Regions from separate parts of the Bacillus sp. EB V-12 genome, predicted to be linked through region 2. Evidence: riboswitches for the same ligand, from Rfam matches in the RefSeq annotation. Region 2 holds a riboswitch; each other region holds the start of a gene.
What was found. A riboswitch is a leader RNA that binds a small molecule or an ion and turns the genes downstream of it on or off. The one in region 2 is predicted to bind S-adenosylmethionine.
Positions count from the first base shown of each region.

Region 1: another riboswitch for S-adenosylmethionine. It lies ahead of ACZDYH_RS21940 (methionine ABC transporter ATP-binding protein); the one in region 2 lies ahead of ACZDYH_RS19415 (methionine ABC transporter ATP-binding protein).
Region 3: another riboswitch for S-adenosylmethionine. It lies ahead of ACZDYH_RS24320 (hypothetical protein); the one in region 2 lies ahead of ACZDYH_RS19415 (methionine ABC transporter ATP-binding protein).

Region 1 covers NZ_JBUXJL010000008.1:24,018-27,297, reverse strand. The annotation lists gene ACZDYH_RS21945 (methionine ABC transporter permease) at 1-553, opposite strand, end outside; gene ACZDYH_RS21940 (methionine ABC transporter ATP-binding protein) at 543-1,562, opposite strand; SAM riboswitch class I at 1,686-1,792, opposite strand; gene ACZDYH_RS21935 (cysteine hydrolase family protein) at 2,035-2,580, shown strand; gene pruA (L-glutamate gamma-semialdehyde dehydrogenase) at 2,851-3,280, opposite strand, start outside.
Region 2 covers NZ_JBUXJL010000006.1:86,399-89,678, reverse strand. The annotation lists gene gcvH (glycine cleavage system protein GcvH) at 1-39, shown strand, start outside; gene ACZDYH_RS19430 (toprim domain-containing protein) at 296-640, shown strand; gene ACZDYH_RS19425 (thioredoxin family protein) at 644-952, shown strand; gene ACZDYH_RS19420 (hypothetical protein) at 1,105-1,449, shown strand; SAM riboswitch class I at 1,575-1,682, shown strand; gene ACZDYH_RS19415 (methionine ABC transporter ATP-binding protein) at 1,861-2,886, shown strand; gene ACZDYH_RS19410 (methionine ABC transporter permease) at 2,879-3,280, shown strand, end outside.
Region 3 covers NZ_JBUXJL010000010.1:86,359-89,638, reverse strand. The annotation lists gene ACZDYH_RS24330 (NAD(P)H-dependent oxidoreductase) at 1-449, opposite strand, end outside; gene ACZDYH_RS24325 (SWIM zinc finger family protein) at 473-862, opposite strand; gene ACZDYH_RS24320 (hypothetical protein) at 1,125-1,382, opposite strand; SAM riboswitch class I at 1,483-1,581, opposite strand; gene ACZDYH_RS24315 (hypothetical protein) at 1,713-1,904, shown strand; gene ACZDYH_RS24310 (YwiC-like family protein) at 1,935-2,657, opposite strand; gene ACZDYH_RS24305 (ECF transporter S component) at 2,840-3,280, opposite strand, start outside.

The sequences.
Region 1 (3,280 bases), on a different contig from region 2:
GATAACCATATGTCATTGCTAAATCACCAAGACCGCCACCACCGACAAGCCCAGCAACTGCAGAAAATTCAATTAAACCAACTGTCATAAATGTGACACCTAAGATTAATGGTGCTAACGCTTCTGGTACAAGGATTTCAAAAACAATTCTAATTGGCGAGGCGCCCATTGCTTGCGCTGCTTCAATTACTCCTTTCGGAACGGAAACAAGGTTTGTTTCAACCATTCTAGCAATACCAATTGATGCGACTAAGGTCATCGGGAAAATTGCTGCTGCTGTTCCAATCGTCGTTCCGATAACACTTCTCGTTAGTGGACTTAACGCTACTAAAAAGATAATGAATGGTACCGGACGAATTGTATTAATTATGATGTTAAGAATAGAAAAGACCCATTTATTTTCTAAAAAGTTTCCTTTTCTCGTTACATATAAAAGTAAACCTAGCGGTATACCAAGAATTGTAGCAAATATAAGGGTTACAATTACCATTAAGAGGGTATCCCCCGTCGCATCTAGTATGCGCGGCCAAAATATACTCCAATCAACTCGCATGAGCTTCTACCTCCTTCAGCTGCACTTGCAGTCTTAGATGTTGTAATGCTTTTTGAATTTCCCTCTGCTCCCCTTGCAACTCTACAAGAAGATTTCCAAATAGCACATTTTGAAGTTCAATAATATTTCCGTACAGTACATTTACATCGACGTTATAGTTTTTTGCGATATATGATAGTACCGGCTGTCCTGTCTCCTCACCAGTAAATGTTAGACGATAAATTTGACCACCATTTTGAATTTTCGCTAGAACACTTTCCGGTAAATGATCATTAATGACAGAACGTACAAAGTTTTGAGTCGTCTTTGTTTTTGGTTGCGTGAAAACATCAAACAGTTTTCCTTCTTCAATAACTTTTCCCTTCTCCATTACAGCTACACGGTGACAAATTTCTTTCACAACATGCATTTCATGTGTAATAAGAAGAATTGTTAAATTGTATTCTCTATTTACTTTCTTTAATAAGTTTAGAATTTCTGTCGTTGTTTCTGGATCTAAGGCTGATGTTGCCTCATCACATATAAGAATATCTGGCGATGTCGCAAGTGCTCTAGCAATGCCCACACGTTGCTTTTGTCCACCTGATAGCTGCTCTGGGTAATAGTTTGCTTTATCTTCTAACCCTACAAACTTCAGCAGTTCATTTACTCTTTCTTTTATCTCATTCTTTGGTACTTTCGCTAACTTTAATGGATAAGCAATATTTCCAAATACTGTTCTTGAATTAAATAAATTAAAACTTTGAAAGATCATTCCGATTCTTTGTCTTAGTTTACGTAATTCTTTCGTCGATAATGATGTAATATCTTTATCATCTATTGAAATCGTTCCTGCCGTCGGTCTCTCTAACATATTTACTAGGCGTAATAACGTACTCTTTCCAGCGCCACTAAAACCGATAATGCCAAAAATTTCGCCTTTCTCAACTGATAATGTTACATCCTCTACCGCATGAACAGATTGCCCAGCTGATTCATACACTTTACTTACATTGTTAAAAGAAATCATTTTTTCCCCTCCTATATGCTGTAAAAACTTGAAGCAGAGCTTTCGAGGTAAAATAAAAAGTGCTCTCCTTCTTATCAACCATAAAGATAAGAAGGAGAGCACTTATATGTACTCATTCACATCTTCTCATCTTCCAAGCCTTTATATGGCTTGCTGGAGTTAGCACGGTATTAAAAAAACCCGTTGCTGAGGTATCGTAGGGCCAGTCCCTCCACCTCTCTGGATAAGAATGTATCGATTTAATTGTCGTTTAATTAATTCTCATTATAGAACTCAGAATAATAAGAGTCAATACATTTTTTAGAAAAATATTAATTATTCCTTTATTAAAATTTTCAGATGAAAATTCATGAGAAAATAGTAACTTTCAAGGTTATTTAAAATTCTTCTTCCTCATATTTTTAAACAGGAGAATCTTCTCTACGAATTGAATAAATTTATTTGAATATGAAACTCGGAGGAAGATAAATATATGAAAACAGCTCTTTTACTCATCGATATTCAAAACGATTATTTTCCAAATGGAAAGATGGAATTGCGTAATCCAGTAGAAGCAAGCGAATATGCTAATCAGTTATTACAACACTTTAGAACAAACAGCGAACCTATTTTTCATATCCAACACGTAGCTATAAAAGATGGCGCTACTTTTTTCCTACCTAATACAGAAGGTGTACATATTCACGAAAGCGTACGTCCACTTAGAGAAGAAACAGTTATAGTCAAACATTATCCAAATAGCTTCCGAGAAACTAATCTTCTAGAGCAATTAAAACGTTTAAATATTGAACATGTCGTTGTATGTGGGATGATGACTCATATGTGTATCGATGCTACAGTAAGGGCTGCATTCGATTTTGGCTTTCAATGTACCGTTATACATGATGCTTGTGCTACAAAAGACCTTTCTTTTAAGAACGCTACTATACCAGCTGTTTACATTCACAATACAATTTTAGCTAGTTTAAATGGTGTATATGCAAATGTAATAAGCACGCAAGAATTTTTAGCTACATAAAAAAACACTCCTTTCAGTGAGCAAAACCGAAAGGAGTGTTCCTTGTCGAACCATAGATTTTCTTTCAAATTGTATTATACAGGAAATTCTCAAAATGAATACTAAAAAATATGACTAATAAGTCAACTTTTCTCATCATTTTATTTCTGTTCGCATGTTTATCCCGCTATTAATAGGTTTTAGCTCATTCCCTTCGAACGATGGTAATATATAGGATTTCAATTTTAAAAGGAGCTCTTCACATTCTGTGAAGAGCTCCTCTACTATTTCTTATAAAGTTTCAGAAGTAGTTTTTGCTTGCATGTGAAGTGCTAAGTAATCAGGTCCACCAGCTTTAGAGTCTGTACCAGACATGTTAAAGCCACCAAATGGTTGGTAACCTACGATTGCACCAGTACATCCACGGTTGAAGTATAAGTTACCAACGTGGAAGTCTTCGCGTGCTTTTTCAATATGGTCACGGTTGTTAGTAATAACAGCACCTGTTAAACCGTATTCCGTATTATTTGCAATTGCAAGTGCATGATCGAAGTCTTTCGCTTTACAGAATGCTACTACTGGTCCGAAGATTTCTTCTTTCATTAAGCGAGCATCTTCTGCAACGTCAGCAACGATTGTTGGTTGGATGAACCAGCCTTTAGAATCGTCTCCTTCGCCACCTGCTAAGATTCTACCTTCTTCTTTACCAATTGCAACATAG
Region 2 (3,280 bases):
ACTGCAGAAAAATATGCAGAAATGACAAACCAAGACTAATTATAGTCGACTAAAGGACAGCCTTTGTGCTGTCCTTTTTTATTTTTTGTGAAATAATGAAATTCAAGTTATATGTAAATAAATAAGCTATTATGAGAAAAACTGTTTTGTGGTAAGGTTTCATAAGTCTTCACAATCTGAATGAGCCGCTTGCGCTTTTCTTTTGCAAAAATAAACAGGAAACAACATGAAAATAACGAATATACTATATACTAAGTTCAAGGTTATATAGTATATGGTGATCGGGTGATGACATATGATTTATGTAGAAAAAGTCATTATTGTAGAAGGTACATCAGATAGAAGAAAGATTGAATCTATTATTCGTGAACCGGTGGAAATTGTTTGTACAAATGGTACAATTGGTTTGTCGAAAATGGATGAGCTCGTTGATCAGTTTTTTGATAAGGAAGTGTATGTGCTAGTGGATGCTGATGATGCTGGAGAAAAGTTAAGGAAACAATTTCGAAAAGAATTCCCGCAAGCCGAGCATATCTATATTGATCGCTCGTACCGAGAAGTGGCAACTGCGCCATCTACACACTTAGCAAATGTATTATGGGGAGCCGACATTGACGTTTATACAGAATATTTACGGTAAGGAATGATAGAAGTGATTGATTGGACAGGAGCCGAAGCTACAGCCCTAATAGAGAACGAAGAAAAAACAGTATTATATGTATATACTCCAATGTGTGGAACATGCCAATTAGCAAAAAAGATGTTAACAGTCGTTGAGATGACAATTGAAGGCCTCAAAATTGGGATGTTAGATTTAAATTATGCTCCGCATTTAGCGAAAGAGTATGGGATTGAAAGTGTACCTTGTTTACTTGTTTTTGAAAATGGGACACTGATGAAGAAGATATACGCATTTCATTCGGTTGAATATTTATATACGGAATTAAAGTAGGCGGCAAAATTTTTGCCGCCTCGACATATTTCTTGGGAAATATGTCGAGATGCAGGGTGGATACAGTATTTGTCGAGCGAAAATAACAGGATTGCTCTTTAGTGAGAGGGAATGGTATGTAATAGAAAGTGATATGAAGGATGTGATTTAGGGTGAGATTATATTCTTTGCTTCAATCATTTGTAAATTACGCTAATGCTCAATATCATTTAGAACCGCTTTTAAGACGAGAGGAGAAAACTGTTAATTTCCGCTTTAGAGATGAAAGTTGTTCGTTACAAATTTCAAGAGATTATATAGAGCTGCTACAAGAGGAAAGAGGAACGGAACAAATCATTTGCTTAGATGAAAAAGATATAGAGCAATTGGTGAATGGAAATGTACGATTGCAAATGTTAATGAACGATGGGCGTGTACAATATTCGGGAACGTACCAAACGATGTTATTAGTGGAATCGATGTTTCATATATGTAAACCGATGTCAGTAGGTGCTTAAAATTCTGAAGTTTCATTTTTTGCGAAAATTTCTGTTGACATGGTAAGTGTATATTGATACAATTCAAGTCATAAAATATAGACAATTTCATAAATTTCAAATCAGACGAAAATTGAATCTGATTTCTCTTATCAAGAGAGGTGGAGGGACTGTGCCCTGTGAAGCCCGGCAACCGTCAACTTATGTTGAAATGGTGCCAATTCCTGCAAAGCGAATGCTTTGAGAGATGAGAGAGAGGGATAATGTTGTTATATACGCATATAAACCTTTCTGCTTCTCTAAAGCAGAAAGGTTTTTTTATTGTTTGAATGTGGAGGACATTCAAATAATAAAAGTAATGATAACAGTGGACTACACGCATTAAAAATAAAAAATTGCGGAGTCGACCTAAACAAAAAAGGGGTGAACATCATGATTCTATTAGAGAACGTAAAGAAAATATATAAGGCGAAAAGCGGTGATGTCACTGCTGTAGATAATGCCAATTTAAAAATAGATAAAGGTGAAATATTTGGTGTTATCGGATATAGTGGCGCTGGAAAAAGTTCTTTAATTAGATTGTTCAATCAGTTGGAGAAACCAACTTCTGGCCAAATTACAATTGCAAATCGTGTTATATCAGCAATTACAGGAAGTGAACTTCGTAAGGCAAGGCAAGAAATCGGAATGATTTTTCAGCACTTCAACTTACTTTGGTCACGAACTGTACGTGAAAATATAGAGTTTCCACTTGAAATTGCAGGTGTTGATAAAGCGAAGAGAAGAAAACGTGTTGATGAATTAATTCATCTTGTTGGATTAGAAGGAAGAGGAGACGCGTACCCATCTCAGCTGAGCGGGGGACAAAAGCAACGCGTCGGGATTGCAAGAGCATTAGCTAACAATCCACAAGTGCTTTTATGTGACGAAGCAACGTCAGCTCTTGATCCGGAAACGACAGATCAAATTTTGGATTTACTATTAGACATTAATAAGCGCCTTGGTTTAACAATTGTACTCATTACACATGAGATGCACGTAATTCGAAAGATTTGTAATCGTGTTGCGGTAATGGAGAAAGGAAAGATTGTAGAAACAGGTCCAGTACTTGATGTATTCCGTAATCCGAAGCAAGATATTACGAAACGATTTGTACAGCAGTTAACAGATTCTGAAGATACAAATGAAACGATTGAAAATTTAATTGAAAAATATCCAGATGGAAAAGTAATTCGTTTGCAGTTTATCGGTGAGGCTGTAGAAAGACCAGTGCTTCAACGATTGATGCAACGCAGTGACATAGAAGTTAGCATTTTGCAAGGAAATATCGCACAAACGAATAACGGTTCTTACGGTAGTTTAGTTGTTCATTTAAATGGTGAGGAAACAGCAATCCAGCAAGCAATAGAAGGAATTCATCAAGATCAAGTAGAGCTGGAGGTGATTGCACATGGATAAGTTACTCACAAATGTTGATTGGAATCAAATGTTAGAAGCAACTGGTGAAACGTTATATATGACGGTAATCGCAGCTCTTGCGACATTTGTTTTAGGACTCATTTTAGGATTGTTACTCTTCATGACAGCAAAAGATAATTTATGGGAAAACAAATCAATTAATACGGTGATTGGAGCATTCGTAAATATATTCCGTTCTATACCATTCATCATTTTAATTATTTTATTAATCCCATTCACAAAGATTCTTCTTGGAACAATTCTTGGAGCAAGTGCAGCTTTGCCGGCTTTAATTATTGGAGCGGCACCATTCTACGCGAGAATGGTTGAAATCGCACTTCGCGAAATTGATAAAGGTGTAATTGAAGCTTCAAAAGCAATGGGAGCAAAAACA
Region 3 (3,280 bases), on a different contig from region 2:
CTCTTCATCATAATCCAATCTGCTGATCGATATAATAATGCGACGTACCATAACGGTGAATCTAGCGTATTAATCACCCACGCCTTCTTACCTTTCAATAAGCCTTTCGCCAGAGCCCCTTCATATTTATAAGCAAATCCAGCTACGAAAATACGATCGATAAATCCTTTTAAAATTGCTGGCATCCCCCACCACCATATTGGATAGATGAATAAAAGTGTATCTACTTCTTCTACTAACGTTCTGTACCGAGCTGTTTCTTCTTCATTTACTAAATCACGTCTTTTCTTCTCTTCATTAAATACGAGGACTGGATCAAATTGTTCTTTGTATAAATCAAGCAGCGTAACTGAATGATTTGTTTCCGGTAGTCCTTTTTGCACATGATTGAAAATCGCCGCGTTAAAACTTGAAGGATTAGGATGAGCGTATACAATTAGTACGTTCACTACATAACAACTCCCTCTATACGTTAAAGTTTCTCCTTCTTTAACATCTTCTCTACAATTTGCACGTTTTTCGAACTTTGCAATAATCGATTCAATAATATAAGTAATTCTTCTTTTTCTAAATCTTTCAGTTTCTCTTTAACTGCACTCTCACCAGCACCTTGAATATCATAAACAACTGCCGCCATATGCTTACAAAGATTCTCATATGGACATTCGCAGCTACTTTCTGAAAAATCTTCGAGATCGATAACTACTTCATAATTTCCGGCATTTCCAGTAACGAAAGCAAACACTTTTTTATCATGTATTTCAACATCTTCTACATGTCCATCTTCATAATATTCATATCCCTTATCTACAATGTACTTTGGGATCCATTTCGTTATATCTTTTAATAAGTAAGCGTACATAATTGTACCCCTTCCTTTAATTCCCTTTTGACTTCAAAAATCCTGTATGTTATTCTAATAACCGTCAAATAGCAAGTCTATATGACAAAACGACTGACACCTATTCGGCGAAGGTGTCTCTTTTCATTTGCAGCCGATATGAATTGCCTCTTTCAGGCACATTCAATTTTTGACACTACACACTCAACACCATTCCCTGTATCAGGCTGCTTTAGCAGTCTTTTACTCTACATACTCCGTTATTTTAAGAAAAAAAGAGAGCTTAGCTCCCTTTTCTCGCCTTATACAATACCCCTTTTTCAGCATAGAGATATTCATCAGCTAATGTAATTTTCCCATCCAGTTTTAGTTCGTCTAATAATCTTGATAAATAAAATTGATGCAACATCTTTTTCGTGAATTTTCCTTCATGATGCGAAACGATATGTTCTTGAATATCTAACAATGATATCGGCTTATCTTGCTCTATCATATATTCATAAACTGTACTACGCAGTTTTACGTATTTTTCGAGTGTCACAGTAATGCGCAACCCCTTTCTTCTTAATATAAATTTTCGTAATCGGTTTTTTTGCAATAAAAAAACCTCTCCGATAAGAAGAAGTTACGTATATATCTTCGTCTTATCTCCCAGAACAAATATGTTCTGCTGGAATTAGCACCTGCATCGCGGTTGCTGGGTTTCATCGGGCCAGTCCCTCCACCTCTCTGGATAAGAAAATATTCACTTAATTCTTACTATACGTAATTCCACTTTAATTGTCAAACAAATATAATAAATATAACAAATTATATTTTCTTCCTTACTGTTCATACTACCCATATACGAACATGCAAGGAGGATTATGAAATGCATCAAAATGCTCGCGGATATGTACAAGATTCTTTTCAATCATTACAAGAAGCTAAAAATTGTTTAGAAGAAGCGCTCGAAACAGTTGAAAAAGATTTTAATCGCGCTCGTATTGAACAATCACTTTATGCTGTTGAACAAGCTATTCAACGTTGCGAGTACACCGTTCACATTTTAGAAAAAGATTAAAAACTTCCCATCAATTGATGGGAAGTTTTTTCAAATGGCATACTTCATAATTATTGCCGTTATGATTAAAAAATATACAGAATTAGCAATTTCTAAAATTCCTACTTTTATAATAGAAATTTTTTTGCCATACAACACAATTGCTCGAATGACACTTGGTATAAAAATAAGAGAACACCACGGATTAATCGCAAATACAATTATCGTTAATACGATATGATATCCCCAAGATATAAGACGATACTTCGGATTATTTTTTTCACGAATCATCGTTTTCACATAGAACGTACTACCTAAAAAGTATAAAAATGAAATAAGTGCAATAAATATAGCTGTATGATCGATTTGCTTCATTGAAAAGTAATAACTAATTAACCCACCGATACAAAACACAATAATCGCACAAATATCATTTAATAGTGCTCTTTCATTTTTTTGACGAGCGTAATACATATTCACTATAAATAATGGAATCATTACTATTACGAATAAAAGAATTCGCCACTCATATAATAAAGAAATCGTCCCAAATAGGAACGCAATAATAAAATAAACAATGGCAGCTTGTAAAAACTCTTTTTTTCGTCTTTGCTTTATGTACGTAAGAAATGGATACGTGGCTAAATAGATAAAGAACCACGCTAAAAACAATGGAATATGATAAATAGTAGGTTTCCCAAGTATGACACTTAATAAAAGAGGCATAACAAGCATAGCCCATGCACCATGTTGCTTCGGAATAACTAACTTCATTAACTATACACCTCCCTTTTGAAAAAAGTTCTCACCTACAATTATACAAATAATTTTATATAATAGCGGATGCATATTGAATCGATTTTTTGACAAAAAAATGCTCCTTACATTATGTAAGAAGCATGAAAGAGGCAAACGAATATGTAAGTCGCGACCCTACCTTATATGAGTATGCTTTTCTATGTCACGTTATGCTCATCTAATATACCGTATTTCTTTTTAAATCTTGTAAGAATCGTAATCCATGAAGTACTAAATAGTAATAAGAAAATAACATTCGAAATCGCATGGCTCAAATCAAAGTAAAAACTTGCGATATAATACGAAATGAAAGTTTCCCATGTTGCTTCTCGTATAAAACCGAGAAGGCCCCAGAAATTCATAATCCAGCCAAATAAAAAGCCAACAATTACTCCGTAAAGAAGTCTCCCCCATAGCTTTTTCATAAAAAATGTATTACGAAGTAAACCTGCTATAAAACCAATCATGCCCCACGAAAACATTTGCCACGGTGTCCATGGACCTTGTCCCAAAAAAATATTAGATACGATTGCTGCTGTAGCACCAATCATAAAACCAGTTTCACTTCCAAATACAATTGCAGAAACGATAATGACAAA